DNA from 2 places in the Parageobacillus sp. G301 genome. Region 2 is predicted to be linked to the other one. Evidence: riboswitches for the same ligand, from Rfam matches in the RefSeq annotation. Region 2 holds a riboswitch; the other holds the start of a gene.
The links. A riboswitch is a leader RNA that binds a small molecule or an ion and turns the genes downstream of it on or off. The one in region 2 is predicted to bind FMN.

Region 1 (12,055 bases), on a different contig from region 2:
CCGTCGACATGTCCGGAAACGAAGTGGCCGCCAAAACGGCCGTTTGCTGCCATCGCCCGTTCTAAATTCACTTTCGAACCTTTTGTTAACGTGCGCAGCGATGTGGCTCTTACCGTTTCCGGCATCACATCAACAGTAAACGATCGGTCCGTAAACGACGTTACAGTCAAGCAAACTCCGTTGACCGCGATGCTGTCCCCAAGATGAACGTCTTCTAAAACTTTTTTTGCTCCAATCGTCATCACAATCGCTTCGCCTGACTGTCTCATTTGCTCGATCGTACCGACTTCCTCAATAATTCCTGTAAACATCGTGTACTCACCCTTTTATTTTGGTATCGCGACGATTTTTATATCTGGCCCGATCGTCTCTACTCGCCGAATTTCTAGCTGCATAACGTCAGCCATGCCGGCAAAACCAATTCCCCCGATTGGCGTCGGCGCTTGTTTTCCGCCAATGATCTTCGGAGCAAAGTATGCGACGATTTCGTTAACTGCCTTAGCTCGCACGAAACTATCATGCACGTGTGATCCGCCTTCAACAAAAAGGGAAGTAATTCGTTTCCCGCCAAGCACGCGCAACAATTCATCTATATCAATACGAGGCTTTTTCATGGAAATAATTTGTACATTTTCTTTCTCATACCGCTTCCTTTTTTCGACGCTGATTTCACTGCCGACAACAATCCACGTTTCTGCTTGGCCATCATTGAGAATGTTTGCATCAAGCGGCGTGCGCAAATGCGTATCTAAAACGATGCGTATCGGATTTTTTCCACCCTCGGAAAGCCTTACGGTTAAACTTGGATTATCCGCAATAACGGTGTTTACCCCAACAAGAATCGCATCATGCACCGCCCGATAGCGATGCACATCTTCCCGGGCCGCTTCGGATGTGATCCATTTGCTTTCTCCGGTTGTCGTTGCAATTTTTCCATCAAGACTGCTTGCATATTTTAGCGTCACAAACGGCGTTTTTGTCGCAATGTAGTGGAAAAACACGCGGTTTAACTCATCCGCTTCCTCTTTCAACACCCCAAGCTTCACGTCAATTCCCGCACTCCTTAGCTTTTCGATGCCTTTACCGGCTACGAGCGGGTTTGGATCTGTCGTCGCAATGACGACGCGTTGAACACCTGTTTCCACTAATAAATCGGCGCAAGGGGGCGTTTTCCCATAATGACTGCACGGCTCTAGCGTTACATAAACGGTAGATCCTTTCGCTTTTTCTCCCGCCATACGGATGGCATGTACCTCCGCGTGCGGCTCCCCTGCTTTCAAATGGGCGCCAAATCCGACAATTTCTCCATCTTTCACCACAACAGCGCCGACAACCGGATTAGGAGACGTTTGTCCAATTCCTGCTTTGGCGATTTCGATTGCTAGGCGCATATACTGTTCATCGTTTCGCATGGCGCTGCCTCCTTTTTTGGCATAAAGAAAACCCTAGTCCAAAGTCCTAGGGCAGGATTATGTAGAATCACAATGATTGCATTTTTGCGTACTAAAGCGGGGGAGTGAATTTTTCGGCATTTTTAGACACATTATCTAAAAAATAACCTTGGATAACTCTCTTTGTTCATATTATGAAAAAATAAACAAAACACACCGCGAAAACGCCATTTATCTGGCGTTTTTATCGCTGCTCCACATAGATAATCCCCTTTAAATATCGCGTTCTATATTTTGGAAAGCGGAGTTGCGACAAACGAAACCGCTCCTTATCTAATATAGTACGGCCATATGCATCTTGTGATCCTTCTCCCATCCAGACTATACTGTCGGCTCCGGAATTGCACCGGATCGTGCCTATAAGGCTCGCGGGCTGAGAAGTGACACCACTTCATCACCGCCGGTCGGGAATTTCACCCTGCCCCGAAGGATACGAACAATATGGAATTTTTTATTATTATATCACACAAAAACGGTTTGTCTATTCATTCACGATTGTGAAACAAAAACGGATGGCTTAAACGATGTTTTTATTATTTCGCGATATACAGCCAATAAATAATCCCCCATACAAAACTTGCTCCTAATAAAAGAAAAAATAATATCCATTTTTTCCGCTCCATTCTTTCACCTCTTACGGAGATGGTGTTTCACATATTTAAAAGACTTAACAGAGAAACTGTTAAGCCTTTTTCATCCTTATTCCTCATCAAACACTTTTACTTCTTTCATGACATCGCCGTTTTTCATTGATTTTACAACATCCATTCCCGATGTCACTTGGCCAAATACGGTGTGTACCCCATCTAAGTGCGGCTGTGGTTCATGAACGATGAAAAATTGGCAGCTTCCTGTATCACGGCCGCGGTGTGCCATCGAAATCGCACCGGTCACATGCTTATGCGGATTGTGATCGGTTTCGCACGGAATCGTATAGCCGGCATCCCCCGTTCCGTTGCCATATGGGCACCCTCCTTGGCTGACAAAACCAGGAATGACGCGGTGGAATGTCAAACCGTTATAAAATCCTTCATTTGCTAATTTTTCGAAATTTGCTACCGTAATCGGCGCTTCATTTGGAAATAGTTCAAACTCGATTTTTTCCCCATTTTCCATTAAGATATATCCTTTTTTCGCCACACGTAAACAGCTCCTTTTTTCATGATTGCGCATCACTATCATATCATTGTTGTTCACATAAAAAAAGTAATATAATGTATTACGGATATGTTGAAAAGGGGTATTATTACGAAGGAGGATGACATTGTGAAACGAATGTTGATAGGGTCTCTGCTTGCATCGTTGCTATTTACATTTCCAGCCATGGCAGCAGCAGATGCGGCAGAAGGCGATGTGATTATTACATTAGGCGAAAATTTAACCGAACAGCAAAAGCAACAAATTTTAAATGAAATGAATGCTCCAGACAACGCACAAATCATTACGGTTTCTAACGCGGAAGAACATAAATATCTCGATGGTCTTATTCCAAAAGCGCAAATCGGAACGAGAGCAATCTCCTCATCGATGATTACGATCGGTGCGAAAGGCTCTGGGTTGGACGTAGAAACTCACAATATCACATGGGTAACAGAAGAAATGTACACAAACGCCCTGATTACAGCGGGAGTGAAAGATGCGAAAATTTATGTCACTGCTCCGTTTGCAGTGTCCGGTACGGCAGCGTTAACCGGATTAATGAAGGCATACGAAGTCTCTTCCGATCAAGTCATTCCTGAGGATGTAAAAAAAGTGGCTACGGAGGAAATGGTCAAAACCGCAAAACTTGGGGAATCCATCGGAACGGATAAAGCGGTTGCCCTTCTTGCGAAAATTAAAGAAGAAATCGCAAATAATCCGCCGCAAACGGATGCCGATTTGCGCGCGCTTATTGAAAAAGTCGCAAAAGACCTCGGAATTACGTTAACGGAAGATGAAATAAACAGTTTAATTTCGTTATTCAATAAAATGAAAAACGCTAATATCGATTGGAATCAAGTCAATGATCAATTAAGCAAAGCGAAAGATAAATTATCCACGTTCCTTCAATCGGAAGAAGGAAAAACATTTATTCAAAACATTATCGACATTTTAAAAGAAATTTGGAACGCCATTAAATCAGCATTTACTTCTTCCGAGCCGCAAAACAATCAATAAGGAAAAAGCGCCCAAACGTTTTTTGGGCGCTTTTTATTTGCAAACTTACTTATTCACTTTTGTTTTAAGCGGTACATCAAGCCGCACTAAATCTTCATACGTTTCCCGTTTAACAACGAGTTGTGCTTCTCCATTTTCCACAAACACGACAGCTGGACGCGGAATGCGGTTATAGTTGTTCGCCATCGAATAGCCATACGCCCCAGTGCAAAAAACTGCTAAATAATCTCCAGGGGCTGCTTTTGGCAGCGGCAAATCCCAAATAAGCATATCTCCTGATTCACAACACTTCCCGGCGATGGCGACAATTTCATTTTTTTCGTCCAACACTCGATTCGCTAACACCGCTTCATACTTCGCATCATATAGCGCCGGGCGGATATTGTCGCTCATCCCTCCGTCTACCGCAACGTAATGACGGACATTCGGCACATCTTTGCGCGAACCGATCGAATAAATCGTTGTTCCCGCATCGCCGACAAGGGAGCGTCCCGGCTCAATCCAGATTTCTGGCATTGGAATATTTTGTTCGCTTACTTGTTTTTTTACTTCCTCTACAATTTGGTCGACGTATTCCGAGACAGGAATCGGGTCGTCATCACTCGTATAGCGAATGCCAAATCCACCGCCAAGATTGACAACCGTTGGAATAAATCCGCACGTTTCCTTCCACTGACCAATTTTTTGGAAAATTTTTTGTGCCGCCAACACAAATCCTGTCGTTTCGAAAATTTGCGAACCGATATGGCAGTGAATTCCCATTACGGAAAAATGCGGGGAAGATAGCGCTTTTTGCAGCGCTTCATCTGCTTGGCCATTGTTCAAATCAAACCCAAATTTTGAATCTTCCTGACCGGTTAAAATATAATCGTGCGTATGCGCCTCCACACCAGGGGTGACTCTTAGTAAAATCGCCGTTTTTTTTCCGTACTGCTTGCTTAGTTGTTCCAACAATTCCAGTTCATAAAAGTTATCGACAACAATGCATCCGACTCCATGATCAAGGGCCATCATTAATTCATCACGACTTTTATTATTTCCATGAAAATGGATGCGTTCTGGTGGAAATCCCGCTTGCAATGCTGTATACAGCTCTCCTCCTGACACTACATCCAACGATAATCCTTCTTCCTCTGCTAACTGAACCATCGCAATGGAAGAAAATGCCTTGCTTGCATAGGCAACTTGTGCTTTGACACCATGTTTTTGAAACGCTTCTTTAAACCCCCGCGCACGCTCACGAATGAGTGCCACATCATAAATATACAATGGTGTTCCATATTCTTTCGCTAAATCAACGGTATCGACACCGCCAATTTCTAAATGCCCCTTGTCATTGACACGGCTTGTCCCATGAAAAAACATACGAACCCCTCATTCCCGCAAAATAAAAATTATCAAACCGCATTAATTTATGCATGCAGAAAGCAAAAAAAGACAGTTAGCATGAGGTATAACTGTCTTTTGAAGAAAAAAGATTACGTATAAAGTATCATAATTATAAAAAAGTTGCAACTTCTAAGCGTGTTGATGAGCCAATAATAATCGGTCCTTTGAGCGGCTTTTTGCAAATTTATGACGGTTGCCTGCGGCGGTTTTGCGGATGGACGATGCTCGGTCTTACTTTTGCTCCCGCTACAGAACGACGGACGATAATTTGCATAAATGCGGCCGGATCAAACGGAATAAACGGCCATAAGTATGGCGTGTTTAATGAACGAATTCGAATCAGCAGAAGCAAATAAACCGTTGTGCCGATCACAAGCCCTGGCACTTTAAACAATGCCACCGCAATGACAAGAAACAATCGTGATATTTTATTCGCAATGCTCAACTCATAGCTTGGAGTCGCAAACGAACCGATGGCGGAAACAGAAATATATAAAATTACCTCCGGGACAAACAATCCGACATTGATCGCAATTTCTCCGATTAACACCGCGGCGATTAAACCCATTGCGGTAGAAAGCGGCGTTGGGGTATGAATCGCTGCCATGCGGAGAAACTCAATTCCAAAGTCGGCTATTAAAACTTGTATGATAACTGGGATATTCGTCTGTTTGTTTGGTCCGATAAATGCCCATTTATCCGGCAATAAAGATGGTTCCAGTACGAACAACACCCAAAGCGGCAATAAAAATAGCGATGTCAAAATGCCTAAAAAGCGCACCCAGCGTACAAATGTCCCGACCGCTGGAGATTGCCGATATTCTTCGGCATGTTGCACATGATGAAAAAACGTAGTAGGAGTTATAATCACGCTTGGTGACGTATCTACCATAATTAATACATGTCCTTCAAGCAAATGAGTGGCAGCAACGTCTGGACGCTCGGTATAACGGACGAGCGGATACGGATTATATCCTTGCTTCACTAAAAATTCTTCTATTGTTTTATCTCCCATTGTCAGTCCATCGATATTAATTTGTTGAAGTTCTTTTTTTACAAGTTCAACAAGCCCTGGATCGGCGACATCTTTAATGTAAGCAATACAAATATCTGTTTTTGAACGTTCCCCTACTTGTAAAATCTCAAAACGAAGCCGCTCATCACGAATGCGGCGCCGCGTTAGCGCCGTATTGACGATAATATTTTCTACATAACCATCACGCGCCCCGCGCACCACTTTTTCCGTATCTGGCTCTTCCGGCTGCCGCCCCGGATAGCTTCGTACATCGACGATAAACCCCGTCGATTCTCCTTCAATTAAAATGATCATTAACCCTGATAACAACCGATCAACAGCCTCATCTAAATTATTGACAGTGCTTACTTGTTGATGAACGAGGCGGTTTTCGATAATTTGCTTTGCCTGTGCCGTCTGCCGTTCGTTGTCATTAATACGGACAATTTGTTTTAATAGCTCAATTAAAAATTGCGTATCGCATAAACCGGTGCAATAATAAATATGTACTTCCCTATTTAATACATGAATTTTCCTTACCCCTAAATCAAAACTAGTTCCAACTCCAATTTTCTCCTTAAAAAATTTTTCATTGTCGACGAGCTTTTCCGAAATGGGAACTTTATTGGTGTTGGCTGTCACGATACTCACTCCTTTCAAGGATTAACTCCACTGCTTGTCGTGTAATTGGTGAGCCGTACTTAATATGATCGCGATATCCCATTTTTCCAATATCACCGATTCCAACAATAACAGGAATATTTAATTGGTCTAAACAATATACGGTATCTCCATTAATACGGCCTATTTCTAGCTCGCGAATCCCCTCTTTATCCACTCCATATTCTGTCACGTTTCCGTCGCGATCAACGCTAATATGCACCTTTGCCCATTCGTGCTTATGAGTATTGGAAGCAACGGCAATCGCTCCTAATACCTCAATTTGTTCATGCGTTGCCACATATTTCAGCGCTTGCTCCCCCGCTCCCTCGCCAATGGCTCCGCAATCATCAAACATGACGAATACGGGATCATACGGTGTTTGTAAAATAAGTTCAACGAGTTCTTCACCGGTTAGTTTTGTCGGATTGCCATGGGAGCGAGAAATGCATCGTCCCCCTATTTGTTCAGCAATATATTGAATTGTCCGGCATGCAAACTCATCGCCGTCTGTTACTAATATGACTCGCCTTTTTTTCATAATCGATTACCCTTTCGGCCTACATATAAGAGCGGTAAAAAATGAAAGTACAATGGTAAATGACAAAATGGCGCCGGCAAATTGAAACATCCCTGCACCAATGGCCAGCCATCCGTTTGACTCTTTTTGTACCAATACCCCTTTAATGAGAAAATAACCGAAACCGGTAATAGGAAGAGAAGCGCCTGCCCCGGCAATCGCAATAAGTCGATCGTAAATTCCGCTGATTCCCAAAATGGCGCCAACCGCAACAAGCAAGCTCATCATTTTCATTTGCGAAAGCTTTCCAATATCCATTAAAGATTGGGCAATGGCACAAAGCGCTCCTCCAACAATGAATGCCATTACATAATCCATCATGATTCCCCCTTTGCCGCTTCAATCACAACACCATGCGCAATAGCTGGAATCGACTGTTTTTGCTGCATCATCGTTGGGCTAAATAGCGCTCCTGTTGCGACAACGAAAATTTTTTGAAACGCGCCGCGTTCCATTTCTTTCAATAAATGCCCGTATGTTACTACCGCGCAGCAAGCACATCCGCTGCCTCCGGCAAATACTTTTTGATCCGGCCAGTAAATCATTAAACCACAGTCGTTATAATTGCTCGTTACATCATAGCCTGATTCAGCAAGCAGCTGTCTAACAATAACGCTTCCTACTCTTGATAAATCCCCTGTTACAATTAAGTCATAATCTTCGGGAGAAACGCCTAAATCAATAAAATGTTGTTCAATCGTGCTTGCGGCGGCCGGTGCCATCGCCGATCCCATATCTAAAGGATTCGTCATTCCCGCATCAATCACTTTTCCGATTGTAGCAGCAGTAATGCGCCATCTTCCTCTTTTCCGTCCCATGACCAATGCTCCCGCACCTGTCACAGTAAACGTTGCTGTTTCCGGTTTTTGTACTCCCAATTCGGTCGGATAACGAAATTGCCGTTCTGCCGTGGCATTATGACTACTTGTTGCCGCTAATACTGTTTCAGCAAATCCGCCGTCAATTAACGCGGCGCCGACAGCTACTGTCTGCATGGAAGTAGAACAAGCTCCAAACATGCCTAAAAACGGAGTGGGAATCGTTTGGGCGACATAGTTGGCAGTGATGTTTTGATTCAGCAAATCTCCGGCAAGGAAAATGTCGATATCATTGAATGAAATATTTCCTTTTTGCAAGCAAACGCCAATCGCCTCTTGCATTAAACGCCGCTCTGCCAACTCCCACGTCTTTGCCCCACAATATAAGTCATCATGCGTAATATCAAAGCTGGCTCGAAGCGGACCTTCCGCTTCCAACGGTCCTACTGCCGTTCCAGTTTCCTGAATGTAAATATCATGTTCGAACACCCACGTTTGCTTTCCAACGAGCTTCATGGGAAATCCCTCTTTCTTCTTAAAACATGATGTAATATAAAATTCCAAGTAGATAAGCAACGACAATGCCATAAACAATCGCCGCACCGCCTGATTTAAACATTTGGCTGGCAATTCCCGCCGTCCATCCTTCACTTCGATGCTCGAGAGCGGCACTTGCTAACGCATTCGCGAAGCCAGTCATCGGTATAGTAGCGCCTGCACCCGCAAATTGACTAAAATCGTCATACTTTCCCGCCCCCGTGAGGACAATCGCCAAAAACATCATTGTCATCACCGCCAGCTGCTGAGCAGAAAGCAACGGCATAGACAGAAAACGGCTGTACCAATTTGCGAACAGCTCGGTCATCGCACAAAGCGCGCCGCCGACAACAAACGCTTTTAAGCTGTTAAACACATATGGGGGTTTAGGCTGGAATGCTTTCACCGCTTGGCGATAATTTTTTTTTAAATTCATATTTTTCTCTCCCCCTTATCGCAAATAATCAACAAAATAGATCCATTGAAATAACGAACCAGCTATTTTTCCAAATACGATCGCCATCAATAAAATGACAATTTTATCATCAACGCCAATGCGTTTCGCTAAAATCGGCCATACGTTAAGCACTTCCGTCAGCGCGGCGGCGAGCATTCCGATAAATACCCCATGCAGTAAGCCAATTGGAATCAGCCAATATTTTGATATATATAAAACAGAGTGGCGCAGGCTCATCCATCCCCCTGCTACCGCGCCAGTTACTGCGCTCCATTCATAAGCACGAATCCGCTTCATCGTTTTTGTTAATTGCGTTAAGCGGGGAATAACGCCAAGAACGACTAAAAACGCTACAAATCCTGTTCCAACAGCGAGCCCTCCCGCGAAGCCGACAAATATAACGGTTAAAATCTCAATCGTCATCAATTTTTCTCATACTCTCTTTGTTTTCATGTAAAATGACGTATTGATCTAACGATTGTTGATAATTAAACATCTCGACTTCAAGAGGGCTGGGCTCCTCATTAATTCGCTTGCGGAACACATGATTAAAAAACAAAATCATTCCGATCCCTAATCCGAGTGAATAAGGAATTTGCAGCAACAAAGGCTTATCGATTTTTTTTCCGGTCATCATCTCATAAAGACGTTGATGCACTTCTTGCATGCTGACATCTTCATGAAAATTCATAATGGCCATTGCGGATCCGACGAAAAGCAACAGCCATATAAGCAGAAAATAAGGAGTGGAAAAACGCCGCTTTTGATAAACGACTTCAATAATGGTTTGCGATGGTCCAACTGTTTGCACATCTAATGAACCAACCCTTTTCATCATTGCTTGCATTACTTTCATCACATCAATAATGACGATATTTTTATCACTCGGTTGAATTTTATATAGCGGAATTATTTTTAATTGCTCCGCTACATCGCGATCATTTGCGATGATTTGCGCAACATCGCCAATCGTAACAACATCTCCCGGCTTCACTTGAACACGATGCCGGAGCTTAATAAAGACGGTTTTTTCCATCTGCCTCACACCTTAACCTTGTAGTTTTTTCATATGTGTAAAAAGGCGAAGCATATTGCTTTTCTTTAGTATGTTGGAGCAAAAAAGGAATCATACGATGATACAATGTTTACCAGCAATTTCATAAAAATAAAAAAGAATGGATGTCTACCCATCCATTCTCTCCTTTATTTGCTGTAAAATCTTTTTTTCAAGCCGGGACACTTGCACTTGAGAGATGCCTAATCTAGATGCCACTTCTGATTGTGTTTGATCTTTATAATAGCGTAAATATACAATGAGCCGTTCTCGTTCGTCTAGTTCTTCGATCGCTTTTTTTAACGCGATTTTATCAAACCATGATACTTCATCCGAATCAGCGATTTGATCAAGAAGTGTGATCGGATCGCCATCGTTTTCGTACACCGTTTCGTGAATGGAAGCAGGTGAACGGATCGCCTCTTGGGCAAGCACTACATCCTCCGGAGAAATCTCCAAATAATCAGCAATTTCCGTAACTGTTGGTGCTCGTCCCTGTTTTTTCGAGAGCTCATCTTTCGCTTTTCGGATTTTATTGCCCATTTCTTTTAAAGAACGGCTCACTTTTACCGTTCCATCATCGCGAATAAACCGCTGGATTTCGCCGATAATCATCGGTACGGCATATGTGGAAAATTTAACATCATACGATAAATCAAACTTATCGACGGACTTTAACAAGCCGATACAGCCAATTTGAAATAAATCGTCCGGCTCGTAGCCGCGGTTTAAAAAGCGCTGGACGACCGACCAAACGAGGCGCATGTTTTTTTCAATAATTTCATCGCGCGCCTCTTGGTCGCCTTCTTGACTGCGGCGAATAAGCTCCTTCATCTCGTGATCTTTTATTGGCGTCTGATCTTGCTTGACATCGACATCCATAGGCATGTCTCCCTTAGTTACATAAGGCTTTGCTCTTCGTTATATATTTCTTTAAATAAACGGTTGTGCCTTTATTCACTTCCGACTGAACGACGACTTCATCCATAAAGTTTTCCATAATGGTAAATCCCATTCCAGATCGCTCTAATTCTGGCTTTGTTGTAAACAATGGCTGGCGCGCCTCTTCAATATTGGCAATGCCAACCCCTTCATCTTTAATGGTTAAATGTACGACTCCGTCTTCAATCACAACGGAAATGTATACGATTCCGTTTGGATCGTTATTATATCCGTGAATAATCGCGTTGGTCACCGCTTCAGAGACAACGGTTTTGATTTCCGTTAGTTCATCCATTGTCGGATCAAGCTGTGCCACAAACGCAGCAACCGTAACGCGGGCAAACGATTCATTTTGGCTAAGCGCGGAGAATTGGAGGTGCATTTCGTTTCGCATTATGCCACCCCCAATGTCTCTAATGCGAATTGTTCATTGTTTTCTAAACGAATAATTTTAAACAGCCCAGACATTTCAAACAGGCGTTTTACCGTTGGAGAAATGGAGCATACAATCATTTCTCCGCCAAGGTTTTTAATTTGTTTATAGCGTCCTAAAATCACTCCAAGTCCGGAGCTATCCATAAACGTCAAATGTTCTAAATTAAACACAATATGGCGAATCGACTCTCTTTCCATCGTATCCGTTACTTTTTCCCGAAGTTCTTCGGCTGTATGATGGTCAAGCTCTCCTGAAAGTCGAATGATTAATACGTCTTGTTTTACTTCAAAGTCCATCATCAGACTCACAGCGTTTTCCCCCTTGTTCATTTCGGATAGGGAGAAGTTTCGCTACATTCCGATAAAAATCCTGCTTGATGACAAAACTAGTGTCGATTCGCTAAATGTAGAAAACCTACTACAAAAGCTGACAATGTTTATGCGGATTTCGTAAAATTTTGCAACGTCCGTTTAAATAAATCCCACCAGCTTGCTTCTGCTACATTTTCTTTCGCAACAATTGGACTCCGCAGCAACTCTTTTCCATTTTGTTTCAAAAT
Region 2 (12,055 bases):
AGGAGGGCAAGATTCCGGAGCGCGGCCGATGGAATTGATTTTACACGGGCTTGCCGGATGTACAGGAATTGATATCATATCGATCTTGACAAAAATGCGGCTTGAAGTTCGATCGTTTTATATAGAAGTGGAAGGAACCCGTGCGGACGATCATCCAAAACGGTTTACGGATATTCACATTCATTATGTGTTAGAAGGGGATTTGCCAGAAGACAAAGTCGTCCGCGCTATTCAATTGTCGAAAGAGAAGTACTGTTCTGTATCCCATTCGTTAAATGCCAACATTACGGCAAGCTACTCGATTAATGGTGTGAAGGGGAAAAACCACTTGTAAAAACAAGGAGGGACAAAAACGAGTGAATCACAGGAGCGCATTGACGAATTACGGCGCATTACCGATTCGCGTTGTCCTGTTTACACGACGCTAAAGGCGGCGGGCGTTCAGTTGCAATCTACATGGACAAAAGCATAACGATACCCCCTTGGGCAACCAAGGGGGTATTCCAATGGAAGTAAAGTGACTGGGAAATGACGCGGCAATACGATTTGACAAAAGGTAATATTCCTAAACAGCTGATCGCTTTTTCGTTCCCTATTATGTTTACGAACTTATTGCAAGTTTCCTATCAATTTATCGATAGTTTTTGGGTTGGCAATTTGATAGGAGAAAATTCCCTTGCGGCGGTCGCAGTGGCAAGTACGGTCATTTATACGATTTTATTGTTTATTATCGGCATGAATAACGTCACCTTGACGATTTTTTCGCAACAAAAAGGAAAAAACGACCAATGCGGCAGCCTTTCTGTTTGCACGCCTTAAAACGGACGAAAAACCGTATGAGTGTGTGCAGGCGAAATGTAAAAGGAGCTGATTTGAAAGCATTTCTGCTTTACGGTCAGCCCCCTTTTTTCTTTGATTACTAAAACGGATAGCGGCGATACTCTTTTTGAATCGATACCCATTTTGTCACCGTAAACTCTTCCACAATCCACGGGTTTCCGAACCGTCCGATACCGCTGGCTTTTGTGCCGCCAAACGGAACGGTTGGGCTATCATTGACCGTCTGATCGTTAATATGTGTCATACCACTTTCAATTTGTAAGGCCAATTGTTCGCCTTCGCTTAAATCTTCGGTGAAAATCGCTGAACTTAAACCGTATTCGGTATCGTTCGCCATCGTGATCGCCTCGTCATCGGATTCGGCTTTAATAATGGTCGCGATCGGGGAGAACAATTCGGTTTGTGCAAGTTTGCTGTTATTATCGACATCGACAAATACAGTTGGCGTTAAAATGTTGCCGATTCGCTTTCCTTCGAGCGCCACTTTGGCGCCTTCTTTTTTCGCTTCTTCAATGATCGCCAATGCTTTTTCGATTTGTTTTTCGTTAATCAGCGGACCGATGATCGTTTTCGGATCGCGCGGGTCGCCATACGGAAGCGCTTTAGCCCGTTCGACGAATTTTTCGACAAACTCATCATAATGGTTTTTATGGACAATGATGCGGTTAATAATCATACAAATTTGCCCTTGATGGATAAACTTACCGAATATTGCTGCGTCAACGGCACGATCAACATTGGCATCAGCAAGAACGATAAACGGGTTGTTACCGCCAAGCTCTAGCGCGACGCGTTTTAACATTCCGCCCGCAATCGCTCCGATATGTTTGCCGACAGCAGTCGAACCAGTAAAACTAATAAGCTGTGAATTCGGATTCGTTAACATATCGTCGCCGATTTCATCGATATCGGTGAGAACGACGTTTAAAACTCCTTTTGGCAATCCAGCATATTCAAAGGCTCTTGCGATGATGGAGCCGCCTGTTAAGCATGTTTGGATATCCGGCTTATGTACGACGCTATTTCCTAACGCAATCGCTGGGGCGATCGTTCTCATCGACAAATTCATCGGAAAGTTAAACGGAGAAATCGACGTGATGACCCCTAATGGCAGGTGATAAATCCGGTTGATTTTCCCTTCTGTTTCTGACGGGACTTCCCTCACTTTTGTCAATTCATCCACCATGTTGATTGCTTCTTTGACAAGTCCAATCGATAGATCGACTTCTACGTTCGCCTTAATGATGCTGCCACCTGTTTCGCGGGCGATCATATCAATAATTGCATCCCGATTGGAACGTAAATATTCCGCCGCTTTACGGAGCACTTCCTTTTTCTCTTCTTGGGATGTTTTCGCCCATTCTTTTTGTGCTTGTTTGGCGACGTCAAACGCTTCGGCAAGCTGCGTTTTCGTTGCCAGACGAATGGTTGTAATAACGGAATTGTCATACGGGTTTAAGTTATCATATGTCCGTTTGCTAAGTCCATCGATCCATTCGCCGTTGATGAAGCTTTTGTTGAATTGTTCATATCGTTCCATTAGAGACACCTCCTTTTGATACACAACACTAGTTTTTACGTGGATGATCGCCATTATACGGCGTTTTTCCATTAATTGTTTGTTTTTTATTCATTGTTTGTATAGCAACGAGGGGATAATGGAGAAGAATTTCTCTGTTTAGTAGGATAGGAGAGAGGAAACGAATAAACTCTATGAGAAGTTTTCGTTATTAACTTTATAAAAAAATCCCCTGTTTGAAGTTTATTTTCCTTGAGAAAAGAGATACCTAGCTGCTCATAACTACAGATGATGTATAAAATTTTGTGTAAAGCATTTTATTAGAACAAAAGAAAAAAGGTAGGGTATTCTCTGATTTGGACCACAACACATTCCAGAGAAAGGAGTACCCTACCTATGTCTAAAAGAAGTATACCGAATGTCGACTGGGCAAATCAACTGGAAAATGCCATTCGTCAGTTTGTAAAAGAAAAATTAGAACTGATTATGCGGGAAGAAATCAAAAATTTCCTCGAAATCGAACAGGCTGGAACGCCGAATAGGAGAAACGGCTACTATCAGCGAAATCTAGATACGCAATATGGCCGGATTGAGGGTCTTTTGGTTCCAAGAGACCGAAACGGGGAATTTCAAACACAGTTGTTTGCCCCTTACCAACGGCACACGGGCTGGCTGGAGGAAGCAATCATTAGGATGTACCAAAGTGGCATGAGTACGCGTGAAATTGGCAAGTTTATCGAACGAATTCTAGGAAGCACCTATTCTCCTGCGACGATCAGCCGGATTACCGATGTCGTGAAGGAAGACATCGAGAAATGGCACGCTCGTCCACTACACCAGCGTTATTCGGTCTTATATTTGGACGGCTTGTACGTGAAACTTCGCCGGGATACGGTAGAGAAAGAAGTTATTTATGTGGTATTGGGGGTGAACGAAGAAGGGTATCGTGAAATTCTTGATTTCTTCGTAGGAGGACAAGAAAGCGCCTATGTATGGCAGGAGATTCTCCAACAGCTCTACCAAAGAGGCGTCAAGGAAGTGCTTCTTGGCGTCTTCGATGGCCTTCCGGGGTTGGAGGAAGCCTTTAAGGCGGTGTATCCGAAAGCCGATGTGCAGCGCTGTGTCGTGCACAAAGTCCGCAGCACCCTAAATCGTGTTCGGAAAAAAGATCAATTCGAAATGGCGGAGGACCTGAAACTCATTTATCGTTCTCCGAATAAAGAAATCGCATTGGAGATGTTTCAACAGTTTCAATCCAAATGGTCTCACAAATACCCAAGGAAAGTCCAATCGTGGGCAAATGAGTTGGATGTCCTTCTCACCTTTATGGACTATCCAAGCAGTATTCGAAGTGTGATTTATATGACCAATGCCATCGAACGAACGATCAAGGAGATTCGGAAACGTCTAAAGCCGATGAACAGTTTGAGCAGTTTAGAAGCCGCTGAAAAAGTCGTATATTTGACCATTCAAGATTTTAACGAGAAATGGGCAGGAAGAAAGTTGCGAGGATTTGCCGAAGCGCAAGAAGCCCTTCAACGAATGTTTGAAGAACGTTATCATTAACCAAATAATGTAAATAGATGAGATGAGGGGGATTCTTCCCATACCCGTCAAGTTAGCGGTATAAAATTTTTTAGGATGATACGCATGTTCGAAAAATCAATCAAAGGATGAAGAGAAAACCAAATGCTGGGCATGCCAAATAACCCTCAAGAAGAGGGGTATTTGGCATTTATATCCATAACCCACACTACCATATCCCCAATTTCTTTAAAAGATCCGATACCGTTTCCTCTCCTTTCCTTCGGTCTTTCCTCGCGTGTTTCCTTAACAGAGACAGGAGAGATGGAAGGGCGGTTTCCATCGCTTGGGGATGCAAAAGAAACCGATGCCAATACGATTGGAGGATATTAAGCGCTTTCCATTCACTGATCTCGATTCCCTCCCGTTGATGCCAATACCTTCGGGCTTGGAACAGAAGAGTCTGCGTGACTAAAATGGCAATCAATGTCCCATATAAGTGGCATTCGAATCGTTCCTTCTTCATCTTTTTGACACGGTCAAGGTCAAATAAGGATTTCCAGCCCTTAAATAACAGCTCCACTTGCCAGCGCAGCGAATACAGCTCATAAACTTGTTGCGCATCAAACGATTCTTGTGGTAAATTGGTCAGTAAGATGTGATATTTCTTTTGTTCAAGGGTTTGGCGTGACAGCGCCTTCCCTTTCTTTTTTTCCTTTTTCCGCACGTACGCCAGCCGTTTTTCCCATTCTTCCGCCGTGAGACGGCGAAAAATCAGACGCGGAACATACAGGCGTTGGTGTCCGATATACACGTGTTCCACTTCCACGGCTTCCCCCTCGCCCAATCGATTTCCTATCGATTCCCAATCCCATTCGTGCCACTCCCCGTCCTGTTTGATATAGACTTTGATATCGGAACGCAACCGGGTAATATAATAAGCACCTCGAGCATCGATCTTCGCCAGCGTGGCGAGTGAAAAAAACCCCAGATCCCGAATGCAAAGGTCATTCGGTAAAATCGTGTGCTGGGTATGATAAGCAAAGCGGGCATCGGAATCATTGGCCTGTTGGACGCACAGCTGAAGACAGGTGCCCGATAACAGCTCATACTCAAATTGGATTTTGGCGCCAGATGAAACCGAACCTTGATAGTCCTCACCATAGTCGGCCGGAAGTAAAAAACTGGTAGAGTCTAAGATCCGCAGACGGGTGAAACAAGCGCGATACGTCTCGGTGATGGAAGAGAGTGCCGGACGTTGATGCATCAGGAGAGTAAAAAAGACCTCTTTTAAAAACGCCACGGCACGAGGCGTAAACCGCTGATTCAGTCCTTCATTCGAGAGAGAGCAATCATGCCAGAGCGCCAAATCGGCACACAACCGCTGAAGCGACTGACAGGCGAGCGATCCGTCTCCCCAAGCACATAGCGTCAGAAAGGCTTCCGCTGTTAATGAACGCTGCCGCTGAATGAATCCGACTTTCCGTGCCAGACGGGTCAGTTCTTCAGAGAAGAAGAGTTGACGAATCGTTTTTATCCATGCCTTCATCTTTTTTGCCATCAAAAAATAATCCTTTCCAACGATGATTTTCGTTAGAAAGGATACCATGTTTTTGGCGCTGAAAAAAGATCAAATTCTTAACTTGATGGCTATGGGGAACCAGTCCCCCTCTATTCCAAATCTATTTCAGAGATACCCTATCTATCTTACATTACACAAAATTCTTGACGGTACCTGGTAGAAAATCTCCATATAAAAATTTATATAAAATTTACAATATTTTTAGAAGAAAATAAGTATTTTGGCTCTATTATTACTATGAAACGAAATCTATGATAATGACAGGAAAACGAGGAAAGGAGTTATGAATATGAAACTTTCATCCAAACTGGTTAAAACGACTGTATCTGCGCTTGCCTTGTCCGCTGCTCTGTCTTCAGCAAGTGTATTTGCGGCTGGGCAACCTGACCATCTAGGGAAAAAGCAGCAGACGAATTCCTATTCATATCGTTATATCGATGTACAATTGCTAGGAATTAACGACTTTCACGGACAGCTTGATGTAACAAGAAACGTTGGAGGAAGAGCGGTCGGGCGAGCGGATTATTTAGCTGCGTATTTAAAACAACGGGAAAGGGAAAATAAAAATACGCTTCTTGTCCATGCGGGAGATGCTGTTGGGGCTAGTTCACCTGTATCGGCACTGCTGCAGGATGAGCCAACGATAGAATTTTTAAATAAACTAGGTTTTGATGTAGGAACACTCGGAAACCACGAATTTGATGAAGGGGTCGACGAAATGCTTCGCCTCATTAATGGCGGAACACATCCAAAAACCGGCTATTTTCGCGGCGCGGACTTTCCATACGTAAGCGCGAATGTAATCGATAAAAAGACGGGAAAACCGATTCTTCCGCCTTATGTTATTAAAAAAGTGAAAGGGGTGAAGATTGGCTTTATCGGAGTAACTTTATCCGATACGCCAAGCATCGTCATTCCAAGCGGTGTGGCGGGAGTTACATTCAAGGATGAAGCGGAAGCGATTAACGAAGCAGTGAAACAGTTAAAACGGCGTGGGGTGCGCGCGATCGTTGTTCTTGCGCATAATCCAGGGGTTTCTAATATAGATGGTTCCAATGCGAGTGGGGAAATCATCGAAATCGCAAAAACAGTGGATGATGAAGTCGATGTTATTTTTGCTGGTCATAATCATGCGTATTTAAACGCCGAAGTGGACGGCAAACTGCTTGTTCAATCATATTCTTATGGAACTGCTTTTTCGGATGTGGATTTAACAATTGATCGGCGGACAAAAGACGTTGTTGCGAAAAAAGCGGAAATCGTGACCACCTACCAAGATAGCATCAAGCCTGATCCAAAGATTACGAAATTCATTGACAAGTATGAAGCAAAGGTATCTCCAATTATTAACCAAGTCATCGGTATGGCAAAAACGACGATTAGCGCTGAGCAAAATGCAAGTGGTGAATCAGCGTTAGGAAATTTGATTGCGGATGCGCAGCGGACAGCGATGAAAACCGACTTCGCCTTTATGAACCCTGGCGGCATTCGCGCCGATATTGAACAAGGGGAAGTGACATGGGGAGAGCTGTATAACGTGCAGCCATTTAGCAATCAGCTCGTAAAAATGACGCTCACGGGCGAGCAAATCCGTAAGCTATTGAACCAACAATGGCAGTCGAATCAAACACGCATGCTGCAAATTTCCGGTCTCACATATACTTGGGACGCAAGCAAACCAACAGACAAAGTCGTCGATATTTATTTGCCAAACGGCGCAAAACTCGATCCAAATGCAGAATACACCGTTACAGTAAACAGCTTCCTAGCTGATGGAGGAGATAACTTTACGGTATTTACGGAAGGGAAAAGCCGCGAAGTAGGACCAGTCGATTTAGAGGCGCTCATCCATTATATTCAACAGCTTCCTCAGCCATTTGATGCCCAAATCGAAGGCCGCATTCAACAGCTTCGCTAAATATGAAAAAGCTGGTTCCAAAGCGCCGTTGGAACCAGCTTTTCTGTTACGCTTTTTGCTCGAACAGCTTAATAATTTCAATAATGACGTTTGTTGCTTTGATCATGTTGTCGACGGAAATGTATTCATAGCGGCCGTGGAAGTTTTCGCCGCCCGTGAAAATATTTGGAGTCGGCAGCCCCATGTACGAAAGTTGCGACCCGTCCGTGCCGCCGCGGATCGGCGAAATTTTCGGTTCAATATTTAAGTTTTTCATCGCTTCATAGGCGATATCGACAACTTCACGGACAGGTTCGATTTTTTCTCTCATGTTATAATATTGGTCTTTTATTTCGATCGCGATTCGCTCTTTTCCGTATTTTTCTTGCAGTTTTGCCGCGATTTCCCGCATTTTTGTTTTGCGCGCTTCAAATTGTTCGCGGTCAAAGTCGCGGATAATGTAATGAAGCGCTGTTTCTTCGACATTTCCTTGGAAGGAAAGCAAATGATAAAATCCTTCGTAGCCTTCCGTATGTTCCGGCGCTTCGTTGGCAGGAAGCTGTGCGTGAAATTCCATCGCGATTTTCATCGAGTTAATCATTTTGCCTTTGGCGGTGCCTGGATGAACATTTTTTCCTTTAAATTTGATTTTTGCTTCCGCGGCGTTAAAGCTTTCATACTCTAATTCGCCAAGCGGACCGCCATCGACTGTGTACGCATATTTAGCACCGAACTTAGCGACGTCAAACTTATGCGGCCCTCTGCCGATCTCTTCATCTGGCGTAAACGCGACGCGCACTTTTCCGTGTTTAATTTCCGGATGCTGGATTAAGTAGGCCATCGCCGTCATAATTTCCGCGATTCCAGCTTTATTGTCCGCGCCAAGCAGCGTCGTGCCGTCGGTGGTGATTAACGTATGGCCTTTGTAGTTTGCAAGTTCCGGAAAATCTTTCGGCGAAAGCACAATATGTAACGCTTCATTTAATATGATATCGTTGCCATCGTAGTTTTCGACAATTTGCGGTTTTACATTGGCGCCGGTAAATTCAGGAGCCGTATCCATATGGGCTAAAAAGCCAATGGTTGGCACATCTTTATCGGTATTTGCGGGCAATGTTGCCATGATATAGCCGTTTTCGTCTATTGTTACTTCTTCCATGCCGATTGCTTTTAATTCTTCTACTAGCATTTTCGCTAGCGTCCATTGACCCGGAGTGGAGGGACAAGTGTCACTGTTCGGATCAGACTGGGTGTCAACTTGAACATACTTCGTAAAACGTTCAATGATTTCATGTTTCATGATAGTCAGCTCCTTATTATTTACTATCTTTTTCCTTCTTTATTTTATCATAAAAATGAAAAATCATGTTGGTGTGAGAAAAAAGAGCATTCATATGCACTGTATTGATGATAGACATAACGCATAAAGAAATTATATAATAATATTAAAAAAATATAATACGATTCATCTTCGGGGCAGGGTGAAATTCCCGACCGGCGGTGATGAAGCAATTTGCTTCTCAGCCCGCGAGCCGCATAGGCACGATCCGGTGCAACTCCGGAGCCGACAGTATAGTCTGGATGGGAGAAGATGAAGGTTTGCCGGCGTTCGAATGTTGCGCGATCGAACGTCTATTTGAGCATGCCCTTTTTCTCCCTTAAGTGTGAACACTTAAGGGTTTTTTATTTGACGCTCAAAGTTGGCAGCCTTCTTCTTGTGAGGATGGATCACGAGAAGGAGAGGAGAATCGACATGAGAAAAATGAATATCCGCGCGCTTGTCTTAATTGGAGTGTTTAGTGCCATCTCGTATTTGCTGATGCTGTTAAACTTTCCGCTTCCGCCATTTCCAAACTTTCTATTGGTGGATTTCAGCGACGTTCCTGCATTGATCGCCGCGATTCTGTACGGGCCGCTGGCGGGAGTGTCCGTTGAATTGCTGAAAAATGTGTTGAATTATTTCATGGTCGGCAGTCCTACCGGCGTTCCGGTCGGGCATATCGCCAACTTTATGGCCGGGATTACGTTTATTTTGCCGACATATTACGTATATCATAAAACAAAATCAAAAAAAGGAATGCTGGCTGGTTTAGTCATTGGTACAGTTGTCATGGCGGTGATGATGAGTGTATTAAATTATTATGTGTTTCTGCCGGCGTATACGATCTTTCTAGGCGCACCGGCGATGAGCGCACCGGAAACAAGAGCATTGGTTGTTTCGGCTATCTTGCCGTTTAACGCGGTAAAAGGCACGATGATCACGATTGTATTTATGCTATTGTTTGTCCGTTTGCACCAGTGGATGCAAAAACAAGCGGCAACGAATCATGCATAGTGCATATATGCAGCGAGGCTGCCTCAAAAGGCCGTTGAATCGACCTCTTGAGGCAGCCTCTTATTAAATAACCATGCTAAAGTTATTTTTTTCTGATTCTTAATATTCGCAAATATCAAGAAAGGGAAAAATTAGAATTTTTCGACTTCTTATCCCAATTACCTGAATTTTCAACCAAAGGAATGCAAGAACCACCTTTAAACAGCCATATACACATTAAATAGGTTTTCTAATGAAAATATGTGCTAAATGCAAAAAAAGTAAAAACCTCGAATGATGCCAAGACAATAATGAAAAACTGGATAGAGTGTATAAAAAGGACAATGTAAATGTTGAGAATGGGCAACATGGCAGTAAAAGAAAATCATTGTGTGCCCGTTTCTTCCGTGTATGAAGAGTGCAAAAAATAAAAAGAGATTGTCTTAGAAAAGACTCTTTCTCAGCTTGTCGACTTTGTCGGCAAGCTGAGAGGAACTCTAAAAAAGAAGCTCTCGTTTTTTAGGGGTGAATACAATGAACTTTCCAAAAAAGTTTTACATATCGTTTGGATCGGCAAAGCGCTCTTCCTTAAACGGATTGGCGGTCATCGAGAAGCCGCGTTGTTCCCAATATCCCGGCTCGTCTTTTTTCATGAACTGGATTCCAGATACCCATTTCGTTCCTTTCCATAAATAAAACGATGCAGGTGGAATAAAGCGGAGCGGATAGCCATGTTTTGGGGAAATATTCTGCCAGTCATGACGTTTGTCTTTCCAGCGGTACACAAATAGCGCGTCATCGCCCATCAGCGCCTCGAGCGGCAAGTTCGCCGAATAGCCGAAGCGGTCTCCTTTTAAGTAGCCATAAATTTTCACGTATTTCACATCTGGGGCCAGTTCAACAAAGCGCAAAAACTCGCGAAAGGCAATCCCTTCAAATGTCGTATCAAACTTCGACCATGTCGTCACACAATGCATATCGATCGTCGAGATTGTTTTTGGCAGTTCCATTACTTGCTGATAGGAAAGAGAGACTTCTTCTTTTACATCCCCAAATAAGCGGAATTCCCATGTTGATTCATCAAATTGATAAACATCCCCATCATGGAGAATCGGCCATTTTTCCGTTTCAAATTGGCCTGGCGGCAGTTGTTTTGTCAATGGCGAGCCCCCCTTCTATGTATGAATTTATATAAAATGATACGGCGAAAAAGTGGTGTACGCAACTATATTGGCAGGAAATAATCGGATAGAGAAAAGGGCCGGGCCCTACACAGATTCACGGATATTGCTCAAAGAGTTAGGAATACATGCTGAAAAAGATGTTTTTTCATCGAGGGTTTTTTACGATTCAAAGGGATCTGCCGTCAGTGTTCAGTACGAAACTGATTGGATACTCCGATCTAAGCTTCTTCAGGCAGGATTTAATTTAGCTGCCACGAGGTTTCAACGTCTTCGGTAAAAAAATTTACAACCGGTAAAGGTAATGCAAAAAAGATAAATGGTTCTCTGGGGATTTGAGCACAGTGGCGAGCGATAACGTCTGTGATGCGTTTATGCTGGCGCAAATCGCCAGAGCTTTGAGTGGGCAAGTGGAATGAACAAAGTTTCAAAAAGAAGCTTTAAATAAATTTTCGTAAAACCGAAGGCGGCAGTTCTTTTTGAAGTTTTGGAATGGCGCTGCTCGCTTTCTTGGATGGTTCCATTCTGAAGTTAGAAACATAAGAGTAATTAAGTTACATTGGTGAGAAGGAAAAGTGGTTCGTGTATAGCGTTATATTTCGTTATTATGGTTATCTTTCCTTTTCGGTGGGATGAATCCTTTTATGTTCCGTTTCAGCAATGTACCTTGGTTTTTTTGCTACTGCTGCTAAAGAAATAATAAAGCTAATCCCTAAGATTGCTGATAATATCCATGCGAAAAGTTCAATTGATGTCATTATCTCATACCCTCCTTCTTTAGTGTTATGTAAAAGATATGCCGTCATGCTCGTCCATTTTCTTACCCGTTATATTTAGATACAACCCTATGAATAGACGAGTAGATAAATAAAGAAACAAAATAGCGTTCAAATTATTTTATGAGCATTAAAATCTTAAAAAAGATAAAAAAGCATGGGTGATTAAACAAACAAACTGTAATAAATTTTCATTAATATATTGTATGGCGAGAGAAACGATTTCCGTGTTCATTTACCTATTGGATGTTCATGAAAATGATCATCCGGATCAAGATCTTTTCTGATGAACTCATCATAAAGGGGGTGTGATATATGGATTTAAATATCGACGTAGAAGGCTTGTTACAAAAATTGGAACAACAATATAAAGAGCATGAAACTACTAGTAGAGAAATTGAAGATTTACTAGACGAACAACT

Region 1: it holds a riboswitch for FMN, as region 2 does, so the genes downstream of both, ribD (bifunctional diaminohydroxyphosphoribosylaminopyrimidine deaminase/5-amino-6-(5-phosphoribosylamino)uracil reductase RibD) here and QSJ37_RS02935 (ECF transporter S component) in region 2, are expected to answer to the same signal.

The regions. Positions count from the first base shown of each region.
Region 1 covers NZ_BSDB01000002.1:1,230,102-1,242,156, reverse strand. The annotation lists gene ribE (riboflavin synthase) at 1-311, opposite strand, end outside; gene ribD (bifunctional diaminohydroxyphosphoribosylaminopyrimidine deaminase/5-amino-6-(5-phosphoribosylamino)uracil reductase RibD) at 327-1,412, opposite strand; FMN riboswitch at 1,752-1,886, opposite strand; gene QSJ37_RS15125 (peptidylprolyl isomerase) at 2,151-2,591, opposite strand; gene QSJ37_RS15120 (DUF1002 domain-containing protein) at 2,727-3,608, shown strand; gene lysA (diaminopimelate decarboxylase) at 3,654-4,973, opposite strand; gene QSJ37_RS15110 (spore germination protein) at 5,182-6,654, opposite strand; gene spoVAEA (stage V sporulation protein SpoVABEA) at 6,635-7,213, opposite strand; gene QSJ37_RS15100 (SpoVA/SpoVAEb family sporulation membrane protein) at 7,220-7,570, opposite strand; gene spoVAD (stage V sporulation protein AD) at 7,570-8,586, opposite strand; gene QSJ37_RS15090 (SpoVA/SpoVAEb family sporulation membrane protein) at 8,606-9,043, opposite strand; gene QSJ37_RS15085 (stage V sporulation protein AB) at 9,059-9,487, opposite strand; gene QSJ37_RS15080 (stage V sporulation protein AA) at 9,477-10,100, opposite strand; gene sigF (RNA polymerase sporulation sigma factor SigF) at 10,248-11,000, opposite strand; gene spoIIAB (anti-sigma F factor) at 11,014-11,454, opposite strand; gene spoIIAA (anti-sigma F factor antagonist) at 11,454-11,795, opposite strand; gene QSJ37_RS15060 (D-alanyl-D-alanine carboxypeptidase family protein) at 11,933-12,055, opposite strand, start outside.
Region 2 covers NZ_BSDB01000001.1:548,503-560,557, reverse strand. The annotation lists gene QSJ37_RS02975 (OsmC family protein) at 1-334, shown strand, start outside; partial or broken gene QSJ37_RS02970 (OsmC family protein) at 350-472, shown strand; partial or broken gene QSJ37_RS02965 (MATE family efflux transporter) at 529-795, shown strand; gene QSJ37_RS02960 (aldehyde dehydrogenase family protein) at 920-2,380, opposite strand; gene QSJ37_RS02955 (IS256 family transposase) at 2,756-3,925, shown strand; gene QSJ37_RS02950 (IS4 family transposase) at 4,113-5,444, opposite strand; gene QSJ37_RS02945 (bifunctional metallophosphatase/5'-nucleotidase) at 5,755-7,383, shown strand; gene pepT (peptidase T) at 7,430-8,662, opposite strand; FMN riboswitch at 8,826-8,959, shown strand; gene QSJ37_RS02935 (ECF transporter S component) at 9,116-9,697, shown strand; gene QSJ37_RS02930 (sulfite oxidase-like oxidoreductase) at 10,231-10,836, opposite strand; gene QSJ37_RS02925 (hypothetical protein) at 11,469-11,615, opposite strand; gene QSJ37_RS02920 (hypothetical protein) at 11,949-12,055, shown strand, end outside.